One region of the Borborobacter xinjiangensis genome, then DNA from elsewhere that is predicted to be linked to it. Evidence: riboswitches for the same ligand, from Rfam matches in the RefSeq annotation. Region 1 holds a riboswitch; the other holds the start of a gene.
What was found. Region 1 has a riboswitch for thiamine pyrophosphate ahead of thiC (phosphomethylpyrimidine synthase ThiC). Riboswitches for the same ligand answer to the same signal wherever they lie in the genome.
Positions count from the first base shown of each region.

Region 2: it holds a riboswitch for thiamine pyrophosphate, as region 1 does, so the genes downstream of both, thiB (thiamine ABC transporter substrate binding subunit) here and thiC (phosphomethylpyrimidine synthase ThiC) in region 1, are expected to answer to the same signal.

Region 1 is NZ_JBLLVA010000004.1:100,023-109,299, reverse strand. Features, by position in the region: gene ACLKMW_RS07145 (thiamine phosphate synthase) at 1-402, opposite strand, end outside; gene ACLKMW_RS07140 (thiazole synthase) at 399-1,175, opposite strand; gene thiS (sulfur carrier protein ThiS) at 1,179-1,376, opposite strand; gene thiO (glycine oxidase ThiO) at 1,360-2,346, opposite strand; gene thiC (phosphomethylpyrimidine synthase ThiC) at 2,343-4,181, opposite strand; TPP riboswitch at 4,310-4,426, opposite strand; gene ACLKMW_RS07120 (helix-turn-helix domain-containing protein) at 4,573-5,178, shown strand; gene ACLKMW_RS07115 (ABC transporter substrate-binding protein) at 5,313-6,455, shown strand; gene ACLKMW_RS07110 (ABC transporter ATP-binding protein) at 6,671-7,417, shown strand; gene ACLKMW_RS07105 (ABC transporter ATP-binding protein) at 7,410-8,117, shown strand; gene ACLKMW_RS07100 (branched-chain amino acid ABC transporter permease) at 8,121-9,011, shown strand; gene ACLKMW_RS07095 (branched-chain amino acid ABC transporter permease) at 9,086-9,277, shown strand, end outside.
Region 2 is NZ_JBLLVA010000007.1:48,823-58,099, reverse strand. Features, by position in the region: gene ACLKMW_RS10135 (ABC-F family ATP-binding cassette domain-containing protein) at 1-980, opposite strand, end outside; gene ACLKMW_RS10130 (thiamine diphosphokinase) at 984-1,625, opposite strand; TPP riboswitch at 1,733-1,855, shown strand; gene thiB (thiamine ABC transporter substrate binding subunit) at 1,898-2,899, shown strand; gene thiP (thiamine/thiamine pyrophosphate ABC transporter permease) at 3,136-4,773, shown strand; gene thiQ (thiamine ABC transporter ATP-binding protein) at 4,770-5,543, shown strand; gene ACLKMW_RS10110 (M48 family metalloprotease) at 5,731-7,167, shown strand; gene ACLKMW_RS10105 (RNA polymerase factor sigma-32) at 7,177-8,034, opposite strand; gene ACLKMW_RS10100 (DUF6494 family protein) at 8,348-8,539, opposite strand; gene ACLKMW_RS10095 (CarD family transcriptional regulator) at 8,779-9,277, opposite strand, start outside.

The DNA.
Region 1 (9,277 bases):
CGGCGCCCATTTCATCTTCTTCAAGATGGTCGGATAGATCGGGCCGAGCGCCACATAGTCAGGCTGTGCGGCAAGCGCGGTTTCGAGTTCTGCGTGATCGTGGGTGCTGAGCCCCAGGCTCATTCCGGCGCGACGGATAGCGCCAAGGTCGGCCGTCGCGAGGTCTTCCTGGCCGAGATGGACAAAGTCGCACCCAGCCTCGATCGCCAATCGCCAATGATCGTTGACGATGAGCTGGCAGCCATGGCGCTCGCAGATCGTCCTGGCCTGGCGGATTTCCTCCAGCAGGGCAGGGCGTTCCATGTCCTTGATGCGGAGCTGAACCAACTTCACGCCCAGCGGCACCAGGCGCTTCGTCCAGGCGGCGCTATCGACAATCAGGTAGAACGGGTCGAGCTTCACGTGAACACCGCCTTTCCGATCACCGGCGTCGAGGGGACAGCCATGTCGCGTGGCTCCAGCATGCCGGCAAGATAGGCGGCGCGACCGGCTTCGACCGCTTTGGCGAAGGCGACGGCCATTGCCGCCGGATCGCCTGCCTTGGCAACCGCGGTGTTGAGGAGAACGGCGTCGAAGCCGAGTTCCATCACCGCCGCGGCATGGGAGGGCCGGCCGAGACCCGCATCGACTATGAGAGGGACATCGGGGAAATGGCCGCGCAGGGTGCGCAGCGCGTCTAGGTTGAGCGGCCCCTTGGCCGAGCCGATCGGCGCGCACCATGGCATCAGCACCTCGCAGCCGGCTTCAAGCAGCCGCTCGGCCACTACAAGATCGTCGGTGGTGTAGGGGAAGACGGCAAAGCCGTCGCGGCAAAGGATGCGGGCGGCTTCCACAAGTTCGAACACTTCCGGCTGCAGCGTGTCGTGATTGCCGATGACCTCGAGCTTGATCCAGTTGGTGCCGAACACCTCACGCGCCATTGCCGCTGTGGTGACGGCTTCCTTGGCCGAGTGGCACCCGGCCGTATTTGGCAACACCGCGACGTCAAGCGAGCGGATCAGCGACCAGAACGCGCCGCCGCCCGTGCCGCCGCCGGCCGTTTCGCGGCGCAGCGACACGGTCGCGACCGACGCTCCGGAGCCCCTCACGGCGTCGGCAAGGATCGCAGGCGAGGGATATTGGGCCGTGCCGAGAAAAAGACGCGAGGCAAGCTGCTTGCCGTAGAGGGAAAGCATCTCTCAGCCCCCCTGCATGGGCGAGAGGATTTCGATCCGGTCGCCTTCGGCCAGTCGGCAGTGCTGCCGATCGGCCGCATGCACGACCTCGCCATTGCGGGCGGTGGCAAGCCAGTCGCCTTCATAATCCAATTCGGTCAGCAGAACGGCCAGCGTGGCGGCCGAGACCTCCTCCGTCTTGCCGTTAATGGTGAGTTTCATGAAGAAGCTCCTTCGCTTCGGCGTGTTCGAGAACAAGATCTGCTGCCTGCCGCGCCATTGCCGGCGCCAGCAGGAAGCCGTGGCGGTGGAGCCCGTTGATGCTGATCGTGTTCGCCTGCTTGTCGACGCGCGGCAGGTTGTCGGCATAGGCCGGCCGTACACCAACGCCTGCCTCGATGATCTCGGCTTCGGCGAAGGCGGGGTGCAGGCTGTAAGCCGCGTTGAGCAGTTCCATCATCGAGCGCGCCGTGACCGGACGGGCGGAATGGCTCTCGATCATGGTCGCGCCGACCATGAAATGGTGGTCGGAACGCGGAACGACATAGAGCGGAAAACGCGGATGCAGGAGCCGTACCGGCCTCGAAAGGGTGATGTCCGGCGTCCGCAGGATCAGCATCTCGCCGCGCACGCCACGCAGTTGCGGATCGGTGCCGGCGCGGGCCATGCCGGTACAATCGACAACGCGAGCGAAGCTGGCCTCATCCGGCTTGTGGTTTTCGAAACGGACGCCCATCGCCTCCAGCTTGTCGTGCAGGGCGAGAAGGGCCGCGCGTGGGTCCAGATGCGCTTCGCCGGCAAAATACAGGCCATGCCGAAACCGTCCGCCGAGATCGGGTTCGAGCGCGGCGATCGCCGCCGCGTCGAGTTCCACGAAGCCGGTCGTGCGCGCGGCGAAACGCGCCAGTTCAGCCCGGTCGCGCGCCGGGGCCACGACCAGCGTGCCGGCACGCGTGACGTGGCCGGGCAGAACGCTTTCCCACCATTCGGCGGCACCGGTTCCGAGCTCCAGTACCATCCGCTCGGCGCTCTCACGCTCGCACCAGGGTGCCAGCATGCCGCCGGCGAACCACGAGGCAGTGGCGGTTAGGTCACGGCGCGGGTCGCTGACGCAAACCGACGCGCCGCGACGGCTGAGCTCATGCGCGACCGTGAGGCCGGCGACGCCGGCCCCTTGGACCAGCACCTTCATAGTGCCTTCTCGGTATCCGGCGCGGCTTTTTCCAGCGGCATGTATAGATCGCCGCCCTCGCGAAATTTCTCCGCCATCGCTGCCATGCCGTCCTTGCGGACGGCTTCCTGGCGGGCAGCGTCACGGATATCGTGCGAGATGCGCATGGAGCAGAATTTCGGCCCGCACATCGAGCAGAAATGCGCCACCTTGTGCGCCTCCTTGGGCAGCGTCTCGTCGTGGAAGGAGCGCGCCGTTTCCGGATCGAGCGAGAGGTTGAACTGATCCTCCCAGCGGAATTCGAAGCGCGCCCGCGACAGCGCGTCGTCACGTATTTTCGCGGCCGGATGCCCCTTGGCGAGATCGGCGGCATGTGCTGCGATCTTGTAGGTGATGACGCCAGTCTTGACGTCGTCGCGGTCGGGAAGGCCGAGATGCTCCTTGGGCGTGACATAGCAGAGCATGGCGGTGCCGAACCAGCCGATCATCGCCGCCCCGATGCCGGAGGTGATGTGGTCGTAGCCCGGCGCAATGTCGGTCGTCAGCGGCCCGAGCGTGTAGAACGGCGCCTCGCCGCAGACTTCGAGCTGCTTGTCCATGTTCTCCTTGATCTTGTGCATGGGCACATGGCCCGGCCCCTCGATCATCACCTGGCAGTCCTTGGCCCAGGCGATCTGCGTCAGCTCTCCCAGCGTCTCCAGTTCGGCGAACTGCGCGGCATCGTTGGCGTCGGCTATGGAGCCGGGGCGCAGGCCGTCGCCGAGCGAGAAGGACACGTCATAGGCGCGGGCGATGTCGCAGATTTCGTCGAAATGCTCGTAGAGAAAGCTCTCCCTATGGTGATGCAGGCACCATTTGGCCATGATCGAGCCACCCCTGCTGACGATGCCGGTGACGCGATCGACCGTCAGCGGAATGTGGGAAAGCCGCACCCCGGCATGGATGGTGAAGTAGTCGACGCCCTGCTCGGCCTGCTCGATCAGCGTATCTCGATAAACCTCCCAACTCAGGTCCTCGGCGATGCCGCCAACCTTTTCCAGCGCCTGGTAGAGCGGCACGGTACCGATCGGCACCGGCGCGTTGCGGATGATCCATTCGCGGATATTGTGGATGTTGCGGCCGGTCGACAGGTCCATGACGGTGTCGGCGCCCCAGCGGATCGCCCACACCATCTTTTCCACTTCCTCGGCCATGGAGGAGGTGACCGCCGAGTTGCCGATATTCGCGTTGATCTTCACCAGGAAATTGCGGCCGATGATCATCGGCTCGCTTTCGGGATGGTTTATGTTGGCGGGAATGATGGCGCGGCCGCGCGCCACCTCGTCGCGCACGAATTCAGGCGTGACGAAATCAGGAACTGCGGCGCCGAAGGATTGGCCGTCGCGCTCCGCCGCATGCGCCAGCCGCTCCCGCCCGAGATTCTCGCGGATGGCCACGAATTCCATTTCCGGCGTGACGATACCGGCGCGCGCATAGGCAAGCTGGGTCACGGCCCGGCCGGACACCGCACGCAGCGCACGATGCCGCGCCGGAAATTCCGGCGTCAGCCGATCGCCTGAGACAAAGCCGTTGTCCTCAGGCCTGACCGTGCGGCCTTCATAGGATTCTACATCGCCGCGCGCCGCGATCCAGGCTTCGCGAAGACGCGGCAGGCCCTTGTCGATGGCAATGGCCGCATCGGCGTCGGTGTAGGGGCCCGAGGAATCATAAACCGTCACCGGCGGTTCGCCGGCGCTCGGATGAACGGCGATCTCGCGCATCGGCACGCGAAGATCGGCATGGATGGCTCCAGCCTTGTAGATCTTGCGCGATGCGGGCAGCACGCCGGTGGTGACGGTGGGAGTCAAGGCATTCATAGGGACCTCCTTTGCTCGGTCGCATTGGAGACCCAGTTCGGTGCCGGAAGGAGGAATAAGACGCTTCGCTTGTCAGCGATCGGACAGCTTATCCGATATTTCGCATCGCCCGCGACGGACAGATGACCCATGGAGCGCCTGCACCATCCCTACGCCAGTATGAACTGGATCAGGTTCGACGGGTCACTGCGCTGCGCGAGCCAGCAGTATCTCAGCCCCTTGTCGGGACTCCCCTGGTGAAGGCTGCATGTTGGGCGATCGCCGGCCTGCCTGTCAACCCGGCTGTAGCTGATGCACTGGCCAAAGCATCCGGACCATGCCATGCATAGCGCCATGTCGACGTGGCGGTAGCTGTCGGCTTCGCAACCGCAGTAAAGCCTTGACGATTCACATGGCAAAAATTCAGAAGTCCCGGAAGGCAGAGCAGACTTCATCTCCGGCCAATATCGGGAAGAGACTAAGGCAGCGACGCCTGGCCCAAAATGTTACTCTCGTAGAACTCAGCAAGAAAAGCGGTGTCTCGTTCGCCACCATCAGCAAGATCGAGACCGGCAAAGTTTTGGGCGGTTTCCAGACCATCTACAAAATAGCCCGGGGCCTGGGTGTTCTTGTAACCGACATCATCGAGCAGGACACCCAGGAGGAAAAGTTCATCCTGCAGCGACGCTCGCAGATAGAACCGCACCATACCGGCCTGTACGACTATTACCCTCAGGCCACCCGGACACACGGCCGGCTCAACCCGGGAATCATGATCATCCACACGACGCAAGTGCCTGACCGCGTCGACTGGAGCAACCATGAGGGCGAAGAGGTCGTGACGGTGCTTTCAGGCTCGATCGACCTCCACTATGAAGGTCGGGAGCCCCAGCATCTGGAGCAAGGCGACAGCGTCTGTTTCGATTCGGGCGTCGCGCATGCCTATGTCCGCACCAGCGAGCAACCTGCTGAAATCTTTTTCGTTTCGACCCGCGCTTCCATTCCGCGCCGGACCTGATTTTCTTAAAAGAAAATTTTCAATATTGACAATTTTGTGGCTGCGGAGCATTGCAGCGCGTTGAAACCTTTGAAACCGGTTCGATTATGGAGGGCATCTAAGTGAGGCTATACGGTGGAGTTTCGCGTCTCGTCATGGCGCTGGCATTGAGTGCGGGTCTGGCGGCAAATGCCGCGGCCGACGAGATCATCATCGGCGGCGCGCTCAGCCTGACCGGCGTGCAGGCGCCGCTGGACGAGGCGGGTCTCAAGGGCGCGGAAGTCGCCGTCAAGGTCCTTAACGAGCAAGGTGGCCTGCTCGGCAAGCAGATCAAGCTGGTCAACATCGACGGCAAGAGCGATCCGGTGACGGTCGGCAACAATGCCATCAACGTGATCAACCAGGGCGCCGAGCTGATCATCGCGCCATGCGATTTCGATTTCGGCGGGCCTGCCAGCCGCGAGGCGCAGAACGCCAACATTGTCGGCATCTCAACCTGCGCTTCCGATCCGCTCTACAGCTCCTGGTCGCTCGGCGACAAGCAGTTCACCTTGTCGATGTGGAACACGGCGATGGGCGCGACCGCGGCCGAATACGCCTTCAAGGAGCGCGGCTGGAAGACGGCCTATGTAGTTACCGATCAGTTCATCGCCTACACCAAGAGCCTGAGCAAATATTTCACCCAGCATTTCAAGGACCTGGGCGGCGAAGTCGTGCTCCAGGACGCCTATACGCAGGGCGCGCAGGACTTTTCCGCGCAGCTTGCCCGTCTGCAGGCGCTGCCGGAAAAGCCGGATGTGATCTTCATCTCATCCTATATGCCTGATCTCGGCACGATCATCCGCGCGATTCGCGAAGTTGGCATCACCACGCCGATCATGGGCGGCGATTCCTATGACGACCCCGGTCTGTTCGAGGCACTCGGCGAGAGATTCGGCAATGAAATCTACTTCGTCGGCCACACCTGGATGGGCCCGGAAGCGCATGCCGACATGCCCAAGTTCATCGACCTCTACAAGGCCCAGTACGGTTCCGAGCCGGACACCTCCTTTGTCGCTACCGGCTGGGATACCGTCATGCTGATGGCCGAAGCGGTCAAGATCGCCGGCTCGACCGACGGTGCCGCAGTTGCCAAGGCGCTGGAGGAAAACGAGTTCGATCTGCTGACCGGCAAACTGTCCTACAGCTCGGCTGAACTCGGCCATCAGCCGAACAAGTCGGCTGCGGTCATCGCCATCAATGGCGGCAAGCCTTCCTTCCTGGGATGGCGCCGTGCGGAAAGCCAGCCTGCCCCGTAACGGACAAGGCTCGTCCTGCGCAGCAGGACAAGGAAAAGCATCGTCGCGGACATCGGCACGCCACCGTGTTCCGCGACATGCGACGATGCGACCGCAAGGACCGGCTTACATCAGCCGCTGCGGTCCTTCATGGGCAAGGCTCACACGCCGTTCCGCCCCAGGCTTCGGAAGGCGGCGCTTGCCGGAGCCTTTCTCTCGAATTCGGTTAAGACACCATGGCCAATCCAAGCCTTCAAGCCAACTCAATCGTTGTGGAATTTTCCGGCCTGCGCGCCCTCGACAATGTCGATCTGACGCTCAACCGCCGCGAAATCCTGGGCCTGATCGGACCCAACGGTTCGGGAAAAACCACCCTGATCAATGTCCTGACCGGGCAGGTGACGCCGGTTTCGGGAACGGTTCTGTGCGATGGCGAAGACATTGGCGCGCTGCTGCCGCGCCAGCGGGCATTGCGCGGCATCATGCGTTCGTTCCAGACGGTTCGCCTGTTCGGCAATCTGACGGTTGCCGAGAACATCGAGGTAGCTGCCATCGCCAAGGGCAGTTCGCGGCGCCAGGCGCGCAGCGGCGTCGACCGGCTTCTGGAAGAATTCTCCCTCACCGACTATCGGTCCGAACTGGCGAGCTCACTCAACTATGGCGACGAGCGCCGCGTGGAAATCGCGCGCGCTCTGGTGGCCGATCCCAAATATCTGCTGCTCGACGAACCCGCCGCCGGCATGAACGAAGAGGAATCGGGCATGCTGATGCAGATACTCAAGCGGCTGCCCGAGGAGCGCGATCTGGGCATCGTCATCATCGATCACGACATGCCGCTGATCATGCGTCTGTGCCACCGCCTCCAGGCCATCGCACAAGGAAAGACCATCGGCGAAGGCGGGGTCGATGAAGTGCGCCGCCTGCCGGCGGTGATCGAAGCCTATCTCGGCGCCGATGCATTGGAGGCCGAAAACCATGCTTGAGATCAAGGGAATCGAGCTGCGCTACGGCGCGGTCAAGGCCGTGCGTGACGTCAGCCTGAGGGTCGAGAAAGGCGAACTCGTCACCCTGCTCGGTGCGAACGGCGCGGGAAAGTCCTCGACGCTCAAGTCGATTGCCGGCGTGCTCAAGCCGGCGCGCGGCACCATAACGCTCAATGGCGAAAACATTTCCAGCCTTTCGCCCGAGCAACTCGTGCGGCGCGGCGTGGCCATGGTCCCCGAAACCAGGGACGTGTTTCCCGATCTGACGGTCGATGAGAATCTCCAGCTCGGCGCATTCAGCCGGCGCTTCGACACAAAGGCGGTGGCGGCGACGCGCCAGCAGATGTTCGAGCTGTTTCCGCTGCTTGCCGAACGCGTGAAGCAGCCGGCCGGAACCTTGTCCGGCGGTCAGCAGCAGCAATTGGTGATCGCGCGCGCCATGATGTCGAACCCGAGCCTGCTTTTGCTGGACGAACCGTCTCTGGGCCTTGCTCCGGTCATCGTCGACAAGATCTTCGAGATGATCGTGGCGCTGCGCAAGTCTGGCGTCACCATCCTGCTGGTCGAACAGAATGCGACGAAGGCGATGAAGATCAGCGACCGCAACTATGTGCTTTCGCTGGGCCGCGTGGCTGCGGAAGGCACGGCCGCTGAAATCGCCGAGCGTTCCGATCTCAAGTCGATCTATCTGGGGAGCTGAGGCGTGGCCATCTATATCCAATTCCTCATCGACGTGCTCAGCCTCGGCAGCCTTTACGCCCTGATGGCGCTCGGACTGGTCATCGTTTACGGCATCTTGAAGCTAGTCAATTTCGCTTATGGCGAGTTGATCATGGTTGCCGGCTACACGCTGTTCCTGCTCAGCGGCTCTCCTTTGCCATGGCTGGCGATGGCAGGGGTCGCCGTGTTGATGGCGATACTCACGGGCATCGCCACCGAATATGTGGCCTTCCGCCCGGTGCGATCCAAGTCGGTAACGGCGGTGCTCATCACCTCATTCGCCTTCTCGACGCTTCTGCAGAATGCCGCGCTGCTGTTCATCTCGCCGCGTGCCCGCACCGTGCCGCTGCCTTCGGTGTTTTCCGACACGATCGTGCTTGGAGGCGCGATCATTCCGCTGCGGAACATCCTCACCATCGCGACAGCGGCGCTCATGCTCGCTTTGTTTTCCTTCATCATGAAGAAGACGGTGCTGGGTCTAGCCATGCGGGCGGCGGCGACGAAATTCACCATGGCGCGGATGCTGGGCATTCCGGCCAATCTGGTCATCACCTCTGCCTTTGCGATCAGCGGACTGCTGGCCGGCGTCGTCTCGCTGTTCTGGTTGGGCCGCATCGGTTCGGTGGTTCCCGGCATTGGTCTGGAACCGTTGTTGGTCGCTTTCATCGCCACGGTCATCGGCGGCATGCGGAGCCTGCAAGGCGCCGTCGTCGGCGGCTTCCTGCTGGCGCTGATCGTTACCACTTTCAACTACGCCCTGCCACCTGAGCTCCTGAAGTTCCGTGACGCCTTCACGTTCTCGCTGGTCATCCTGATCCTGCTCTGGCGGCCCGACGGCCTGATCAAGGGCCCGGCGACCGGACAGCGGACCTAGAATTTGTTTTTACGCAATTCCGCACGGAAAACCGGTTTCCACTTTTCCTGGAATTGCTCGAACGGACAATGACGATGAACAATAGCAAGCTGATCACACTCGCCGCCGTGACAGCGCCGGTCCTGTTGCTGGTGCTGGCATCGAAAATGCTGGGTTTCCCGGTATTCGAACGCATCACCACGCTGCTTTTGATCAACATGATCCTCGTGCTGGGCCTGCAGGTCTTCATGGGCAATTCCGGCATTCTGTCCTTCGCCCACGTCGCC
Region 2 (9,277 bases), on a different contig from region 1:
ATCTTCAGAAGCGTTGTCTTGCCGGCGCCGTTCGGCCCGACCATGCCGATGCGGTCGCCACGCTGGATGCGCGTGGAGAAATCTTTGACCACGGTGAGGTCGCCGAAGCTCTTGCCGATGGATTTCGCCTCGATGACCAGCTTGCCGGATTCGGCGGCGTCACTCGCCACCATCGTCGCCACTCCCTCAGCGCCGCGATGGCTGCGGAAGCGCTGGCGCATCGACTGCAATTCGCCAAGCCGGCGCATGTTGCGCTTGCGCCGTGCGGTCACGCCATAGCGCAGCCAGTGTTCCTCGCGCACGATCTGGCGGCCGAGCTTGTGCTGTTCGCGCTCTTCTTCCTCGAGGATGATGTCGCGCCATTCCTCGAAATGAGCGAAGCCCTTGTCGAGCCGGCGGGTCTGGCCACGATCGAGCCAGACCGTGGCGCGCGACACGCGTTCGAGAAAACGCCGGTCATGCGAGATCATTATCAGCGCGGAAGACGTACGGCTGAGTTCCTCTTCGAGCCACTCAATCACGGTGAGGTCGAGATGGTTGGTCGGCTCGTCGAGCAGCAATATGTCCGGCTCCGGCGCCATCACCCGCGCCAAGGCGGCGCGCCGCGCCTCGCCGCCGGAAAGTCGGGCAGGACTTTCCTCGCCGGTCAGACCCAGATGCTCCATGAGATAGGTGGCGCGATAAGGATCGTCCGCCGGGCCAAGCCCTGCTTCCACATAGGCGCGGACATTGGCGAAGCCATCCATGTCGGGCATCTGCGGCAGGTAGCGGATCGTGGCGGAGGGCTGGCGAAAGACCTCGCCGTCCTGCGCCTCGACCATGCCGGCGGCGATCTTCAGAAGCGTCGACTTGCCCGAGCCGTTGCGCCCGACCAGTGCTATGCGCTCGCCGGCCGAAGCCGAAAGCGAAGCGCCATCGAGCAGGGGTGTCCCTCCGAAGGTCAGTCTTATCCCGTCGAGTGAGAGAAGGGGTGGAGCCATGAATCAGATGTCCGAAGGATAGGGATGGGCAATCAGCATCGCGCGACCGCTATCGAGCGCTATGCGCAGGTTGCCGCGCACTTCATTGGAGAGGGTGAGCGAGGAGCCGAAGGGCACCTCGACACGGTCGAGAGGCCACTTGGCGCCGGTTTCGGTCAGGCCGGAAAGTTCGGAAAAGCCGATCACCGAAAACACCGTTCCGTCCGGATAGTCGAAACTGGTGGTGCCGGGCAGGAGTGGCCGCCCTTCCTGATGGCCGCTGGTCAGGACGACAGGTGTTCCATCCTCAGCCAGCCGCACCGCCAGCGCCAGATGCAGATATGCATGGTCGGCTCGCGACCCGCCGAAGGCCCCGGCCAGCACCAACGAGGTCGCACCCATGTCGAGCGCCGCAGCGATTGCGAGTTCGCCGTCGGTGTTGTCCTTATCGGGGGGGAAGACGTCGCGCGGGACCCCCGAATAGTCGTCCAGCAGGTCGGCCGGCGTCGAATCGAAATCGCCGACCCATAGCTCGGGCATCACGTCGAGCATGGCCGCATGGCGGATGCCGGAATCGGCGGCAATGACGCGGCTGCCCGCAAGCTGCGCTTCAAGGCGGGGCGTACGGATGAGGTCGCCGCCAAGCAGGATGAAAAATCGGCTCATTGTCGCTCGCCTCTATCACGCCGTCCCCCCGTAACGGAAGGGCGGAGCTTGCCGGAGCGAAAGCCAAACAGCGCTTGCGCGCCCCCTTGCTCCGCCCTATGTCTATCGACGCTCTAACGGGGTGCCGTGTGCATGGTTCATGTGCCGGCTGAGAGGTTTAGGGGAAACCCAGCCAACCCGCTGAACCTGATCCGGTTTGTACCGGCGGAGGGATTAGATGCTTCGGACGTCCGGCGCTTCAATTCCCCTCAACAGCAATGAAGGAGGCGCCGATGCGCACACTGCTTTTCTCCCTGGTCTCCGCTCTCGCGCTTGCCGCTTCCGCGCCTGCAATGGCTGCCGAGAAGCTTACCGTCTACACCTATGAAAGCTTCACGGCCGAGTGGGGGCCGGGTCCGCAGATCAAGAAGGCGTTCGAGGCCGAATGCGGCTGCACGGTCGATTTCGTTTCGGTGGCCGACGGCGTGGCCCTGCTCAACCGGGTCAAGCTCGAAGGTGAGGCAACCAAGGCCGAAATCGTGCTCGGACTCGATACCAACCTGACGGCCGAAGCGCGCAAGACCGGCCTGTTCACAGCCTCGGGCGTCGACGCTTCCAAGGTCAAGGTGCCGGGTGGGTGGAGCGACGATATATTCGTGCCGTTCGACTATGGCTATTTCGCCGTGATCTACGACACGGAGAAGCTCGCCAACCCGCCGGCCAGTCTCAAGGAACTGGTCGAAGGCGATGCCAGCGAAAAGATCGTCATCCAGGACCCGCGCACCTCGACGCCGGGGCTCGGCCTGCTTCTGTGGGTCAAGGCCGTCTATGGCGATAGGGCTCAGGAAGCGTGGGCGAAGCTTAAGAACCGCGTGCTGACGGTGACACCCGGCTGGAGCGAGGCCTATGGCCTGTTCACCAAGGGCGAGGCGCCGATGGTGCTCTCCTATACGACATCGCCTGCCTATCACATGATTTCGGAAGGAAGCGAAAGATACAAGGCGGCCTCCTTCGCCGAGGGTCATTATCTGCAAGTCGAGGTGGCCGGCATCACCACCACCGGCGCGAAGAACCCGCTGGCGAAAAAATTCATGGAATTCATGGTCGGCCCCGGCTTTCAGGACGTCATTCCCGAAACCAACTGGATGCTTCCTGCCGGAGAGACCGACAAGCCGCTCAATCCTGCATTCGACAAGCTGATCAAGCCGACGACCACCCTCGAGATTGGTTCGGAAGAAGTGGCCGCCAATCGTAAGGCCTGGGTCGATGAATGGCTGGCGGTGATGAGCAAGTAGTAGGCGCGCCTCGGGAAACCGGTAATGAGAGTGCCATACCCCCCTCTGTCCTGCCGGACATCTCCCCCTCAAGGGGGGAGATTGGCTTTCACGCTCGTTTGCATCTCTCTTGCGACGATAGAGAGGAAGGGGGATTTTGATGCCGGCGTGATCTCCCCCCTTGAGGGCGGGATGTCCAGGACAGAGGGGGGTGACGTCGGCAAGGCCGACGTGCAACCTTCCCTGGCGCTCCGCTCATGCGCAGCTTAGGTCGCGTGCAGTCCGCCCACCACGCCGACGCCCGCATAACCGCCGGCGTGCTAGCGCTTGCGGCGGTCACCCTTCTCATCGGCGGGGCGTTTGTCGGTCTGGTCGTGGAGGGCGCGGGCGACCTGTCGGGCGCGTTTTCGGCGTTCGATTCCTATCTGATGCGCGTTGTCCGCTTCACGCTTTGGCAGGCTTTGCTGTCGACCCTGCTTTCGGTCATTCCCGCTCTGTTCGTTGCCCGCGCTTTGTCGCGGCATCCTTCATTTTGGGGCCGCGGCCTGATCCTGCAGCTTTTCGCAGTGCCGTTGGCGCTGCCGGCGATCGTCGCAGCACTCGGCGTGCTGGCGCTCTACGGCCGCGCCGGCCTCTTCGCCGACATGTTCGGCGCGATCTCCGGCGAGGATTGGCCGGGAATATACGGACTGTCAGGCATTCTGGTCGCCCATGTATTCTTCAACCTGCCGCTGGCAGCACGGCTATTCCTCGAAGCCCTGAATACGGTGCCACCAGACCAGTGGCGGCTGGCGAGCCAGCTTGGCATGGGGGCACGGCCGGCCTTTCGGCTGGTCGAATGGCCGGTGCTGCGCGCCAGCCTGCCCGGCGTGGCCGGCCTGGTGTTCATGCTCTGCATCACCTCGTTTACCATTGTGCTGACGCTGGGTGGCGGCCCGAGCGCCACCACGCTGGAAGTCGCCATATACCAGTCCCTGCGCTTCGACTTCGATCCGGCGCGCGCCGTGGCGCTGACGCTGTTGCAGATCGTCCTGACCATGGCCGTGGTGTTCGCCCTGTTGCGGCTCGGCGTCGCTGTCGCAGCCGATCCCAATCTTTCGGTTACGCAGCGCCGCTTCATTTCAGCCTCGCGTAGCGAGACAACGCTCAACGCCTTGCTGCTCGCAGCCACACTTGGCTTCGTCGCGGGACCCATGCTGGCGACGGTGTTTGCCGGGCTTGGTGCCGATCTTGCCCGCCTTGCCGGTGAAAGCGCGGTGCGCAGCGCCGCCGCGACGAGCCTTGTGCTTGCGCTTCTATCGGCATGTCTTTGCATTGTGCTGACGCTTGCGCTGGTCATGGCGCGGCGCGCTTTGGCGCTCAGGCGCGGCCCCGGCCGCAAGTCGGTGCTGGAACAGGCAACCGACACCGGCGCCGGCTTCGTGCTGGTGGTGCCGCCCATCGTCGTCGGTGCCGGGTGGTTCGTGCTGTTGCGTCATTTCGGCGACGTCTTTGCGGTCGCTCCGATCATGGTCGTCACCGTCAACGCGGTGATGGCGATGCCCTTCGCCATTCGCGCCATCCGCCCGGCGCACGATGCGGCAAGCGAACGCCACGAGCGGCTTTGCGCGCAGCTGGGTCTCGCTGGCTGGAACCGGTTGCGACTGATCGACTGGCCGGTGCTGCGCCGTCCGCTGTCGACAGCTTTCGCTTTTGCCATGGCGCTTTCGCTCGGCGATCTTGGGGTGATCGCGCTGTTCGGCAGCGATCAGGTGCAGACGCTGCCCTATCTCCTGCTTGGGCGCATGGGCAGTTATCGAACGGAAGATGCGGCCGGATTGGCGCTGATGCTCGGCCTGCTCTGCCTGGCGCTGATGATGCTGGCGGGTCGGCTCGGAAAGGACCATGCGCCATGAATTCCAGGACACGGCCGACTGGCGCGGCGATCAGGCTGGACAAGGCCGCGTTCTGCTATGGCGAGATGTCGATGCGCTTCGACGTGGAGATAGAGGCGGCGGCGATCACCACCGTGATGGGGCCGAGTGGATCGGGCAAGTCGACGTTGCTCAACCTCATTGCCGGCTTCGAGACGCCGCAGTCAGGTCGCGTGCTGATCGGCGGCAAGGATGTGACCGAAGCGCCGCCCGCGGCGAGGCCGGTGTCGATGGTGTTTCAGGAAAACAACCTCTTTGCCCATCTGACCGTCCAGCAGAATGTCGGCCTCGGCCGCTCACCGTCGCTGCGGCTGACCGCCGGCGACCATGCGGCAATCACGCAGGCCCTCGCTCGAACAGGGCTTGCCGGGAAGGAGAGGCGTCTGCCGCGCGAACTCTCCGGCGGCGAGCGGCAGCGCGTCGCGCTGGCGCGCGTGCTGGTGCGCGACCGGCCGGTGCTGCTTCTCGACGAGCCATTTGCATCGCTCGGCCCGGCTTTGCGGGAAGAGATGGTCGATCTGGTGGCGGGCGTCCACGCCGAATCTGGAATGACTGTGGTTTTCGTGACACATCAGGCAGAAGACGCACGCCGAATGGCCGGAAACATGGTGTTTATCGAGCATGGAGCGGTTAGTGCGACCGGTAAGACGTCGGCTTTTTTCGGCGAGCATGGACCTTTGTCCTTCCGGCATTATATTGGCCGGGAGGCGGAAGAGGCGCAAACGACGAGAGGCGCCCGGAAGCCGACATAATTTGCGGCCAGAGGGGCATCGGAACCTGACCGTTTTCCCATCTTGCGTAATTGGGCGAATAAGTCCACGCATCGAATCCGCGCCGATGGGCTTTGATCTCAGAAAGGACGCCGAACTGTCGACCTGCGCGCCCATAGCCGGAACGTCGCCCTCGCGCCTGCGCCGCAGCACGCGCGCCTGTGCAGCCATGGCTACGCTGGCGCTCCTCGCAGGCTGTCAGATGTTCGGAGGAGATCTCAAGGAGTCGGCCTTCCGTCCCTCCGACAACCCGGTGACGGTCGACAGTGTTTCGCGCAACAACAGGTTGGCGGAGCTGGCGCGCAGCCAGCATCCGCGCATATTGGCGACCTATGGCGGGGAATATTCCGATCCCAAGCTGGAGCGGATGGTCGCGAAGGTTGTCGGCAATCTCACTACGGTTTCGGGCAACCCGACCCAGACCTACCGCATCACCATCCTGAACTCGCCCAACGTCAACGCCTTCGCACTGCCGGGAGGCTATCTCTACGTCACTCGGGGTCTCCTGGCGCTCGCCAATGATTCGGCCGAACTTGCGGCCGTCATTTCTCACGAAATGGGCCATGTCACCGCCAATCACGGCCTACAGCGCCAGCAAAAGGAAGCCGAGGAGGTGCTGGCCACCAAGGTCGTCACCGACGTTCTGGGCGAAAGCCCGACAGCAAAGGTGGCGCTGATCCGCGGCAAGCTCAGGCTGGCGCAGTTTTCGCGCAACCAGGAACTGGAAGCGGATGCCATCGGCATCAAGGCGAGCGCTCAGGCTGGGTTCGACCCATTCGCCGCCGGACGGTTTCTGCAATCCATGGCGGCCTACAGCGATTTCCGCTCGATCAGCGGCGCCACGGATCCAAGCCTCGATTTTCTGGCAAGCCATCCCAACGCTCCTCAACGCATCGAGTTGGCCAAGCGCCATGCTCGCCAGTTCGGCGCGCCGGGCACCGGCGTCACCGAGCGCGATTCGTTCCTTGCCGGCATCGATGGCCTGTTGTTCGGGGACACGCCGGAAGAAGGCTATGTGCGCGGCACCACTTTCCTGCATCCGCGTCTCGGCGTGAGCTTTTCGGTGCCGTCGGGTTTCGTCATAGACAACAGTGCTGCCGCCGTGACGGCGACCGGACCCGGCGACATCGCCGTCCGCTTCGACGGCGTGACGATCGACAAGGGCGTCGCCCTGACCGATTACCTACGCAGCGGCTGGGTTGCCGGGCTCGAGGACGCGAGTGTGCGCACCGAGACGATCAACGGCAACGAGGCGGCACTGGCGTCGGCCCGGGCCGACGGATGGCAGTTCGACATCGTCGTCATCCGAGCGGGCGGACAGGTCTACCGCCTGCTGACTGCGGCGCCTATTGCGAGCACGGCGCTGAATTCCGTCGCTCGCTCGGTGAGCGGCTCCTTTCATGTGCTGACGGCGGCTGAAAAAGCCGCGTTGAAGCCGCTGCGCATTCGCGTGGTTACGGTACGGCCTGGCCAGACAATGGGCACACTCGCCGCCCAGATGGTCGGCGTCGACAGAAAGCTCGATCTGTTTCGCGTGCTGAATGGGCTTGCGCCCGGCGCCACGGTGTCGGCCGGCGACAAGGTCAAGATCGTCACCGACCGGTGATCCGACAGGTCAGGCGGACAAGAACGCCGGGCTCTCCTTCACCAGCGCCAGTCTCAGCTTTTCCATCGCGCGGTTTTCGATCTGGCGAACGCGCTCCTTGGAAATTCCGAGCGTCTGGCCGAGCGACTCCAGGGTGGCGCCTTCGTCCTGCAACCGGCGCTCCTCGATGATCCGCAATTCCCGGTCATTGAGAACGCCAAGCGCGTTCTTCAGCCAGCTTGAGCGACGCTCGACATCAATCGCCTCGCCGGCCACCTCGTCGGGCAGGGGCTCATCCGATATCAGGAAATCCATCCGGTCGGCCGAGCGGCCTCCGTCGTCGACCAGCGGCGCATTGAGCGAGGCATCCGGGCCGGAAAGCCGCGAGTCCATCATCGCCACATCGGCTTCCGAAACTCCGAGGGCCTCCGAGACCTCCTTGTAGAGCGCGGTGCCGGAGAGCGTGTCCGGTCCCTGGGCAAGGCGTGCGCGCAGCCGGCGCAGATTGAAGAACAGCGCCTTTTGAGCCGAACTCGTACCTCCGCGCACGATAGACCAGTTGCGCAGGATGTAGTCCTGAATGGAAGCCCGGATCCACCAGCTCGCATAGGTCGAGAACCGCACGTCGCGATCAGGCTCGAAGCGCAGCGCCGCCTCCAGCAAGCCTACATATCCCTCCTGGACGAGATCGCCCATGGAAAGGCCGAAATAGCGGAATTTGGTTGCCATGGAAATGACGAGGCGCATGTGGGCAGTGGTGATGCGGTGCATCGCCTCCTGGTCGCCGTGATCCTTCCAACGCAACGCAAGATCGTGTTCTTCGCTCCGTTCAAGGTAGGGCGCCGCCATGGCAGCGCGGATCATCTTGCGCCTAGCCTTGTCTTCCATCGTCTTGCGCTCCCTCACTCAGGGGCGTTCGATCTCGCGTCCACCTCGCGACTACGGGTGTTTCAACATCCGACCCGGGAACGCCGACCCTCTCGGGATTGGGTTGCTCTACTTTCCCTCGACGCATCAGAACGCGTCTCAGGAGGGAATTGTTCCATGGGCTTTGTGGAGGACGCGGCAGATCGCGGGGACGGATGGGGGCGTCTTGTCTGCCGGAGGACGCAAAACCGCCGAAGCGGCGAGCTTCAGCACGCGCTTACCAGTATTCCCCGACTGAGGAATGAGTGCTCTGAGGTTGATATTCCCGGCCGGCTCAGGAGAGTTTCAGTTCTCCGTCCACGACATGATTGAGGTCGGTGCCTTCGGCGGTGAGCGTCATGCGAACCCGCATCCGGTTGCCGCTGACCTTGCCGTTGCGCACGATCGCTTCGATCTCGCGCTGGGAGGTCACGCCGACTTCCTTCAGGAATTTACGGATCGACATGTTGAAAACTTCCTCGTCCATGACGAACTCCATTCTTGCTTGCGGCACGCGGCTGCCCGGTCCGGTGTGCTATCGGGAGGATTGTAGGCCAGGGACGGGAAGTATCAAGCACACTGGATCGCCGTGCATCCTGACGGACGCACATTGTCGATCCATCTCTTTGTTTGAGCATCGGACCGAAAACGATGCTCTTCCGCGGGCGCAAAAGAAAAACCCGGCGTTTCCGCCGGGTTCGAATTACGTCCGATTGAAGGGCGGCCTTATGCGGCCTCCTCCTGTTCGGCTTCCTCGTTGTCGGCCTCGGCCTTGGCGCCGCGCTTGGGCCCCTTGGCGAGGTTAACTTCGATCATACGGACCGCCTCTGTCTCCGACAGGCGGTTGACTGCGGCGATTTCACGCGCCATGCGATCGAGCGCAGCCTCATAGAGCTGCCGCTCCGAATAGGACTGCTCGGGCTGGTTGTCGGCACGGAACAGGTCGCGCACGACCTCCGAGATCGAGATGAGGTCGCCGGAGTTGATCTTCGCGTCATACTCCTGCGCGCGGCGCGACCACATGGTGCGCTTGACGCGCGCACGGCCCTGCAGCACGCGAAGCGCCCGGTCGACATAGTCGGTTTCCGAAAGCTTGCGCATGCCGATGGCGGTCGCCTTCGCAACCGGCACTTTCAGCCGCATCTTGTCTTTCTGGAAATCGATGACGAACAGCTCAAGCTTGTGGCCCGCGACTTCCTGCTCGTCAATGGCCATGATCTGGCCG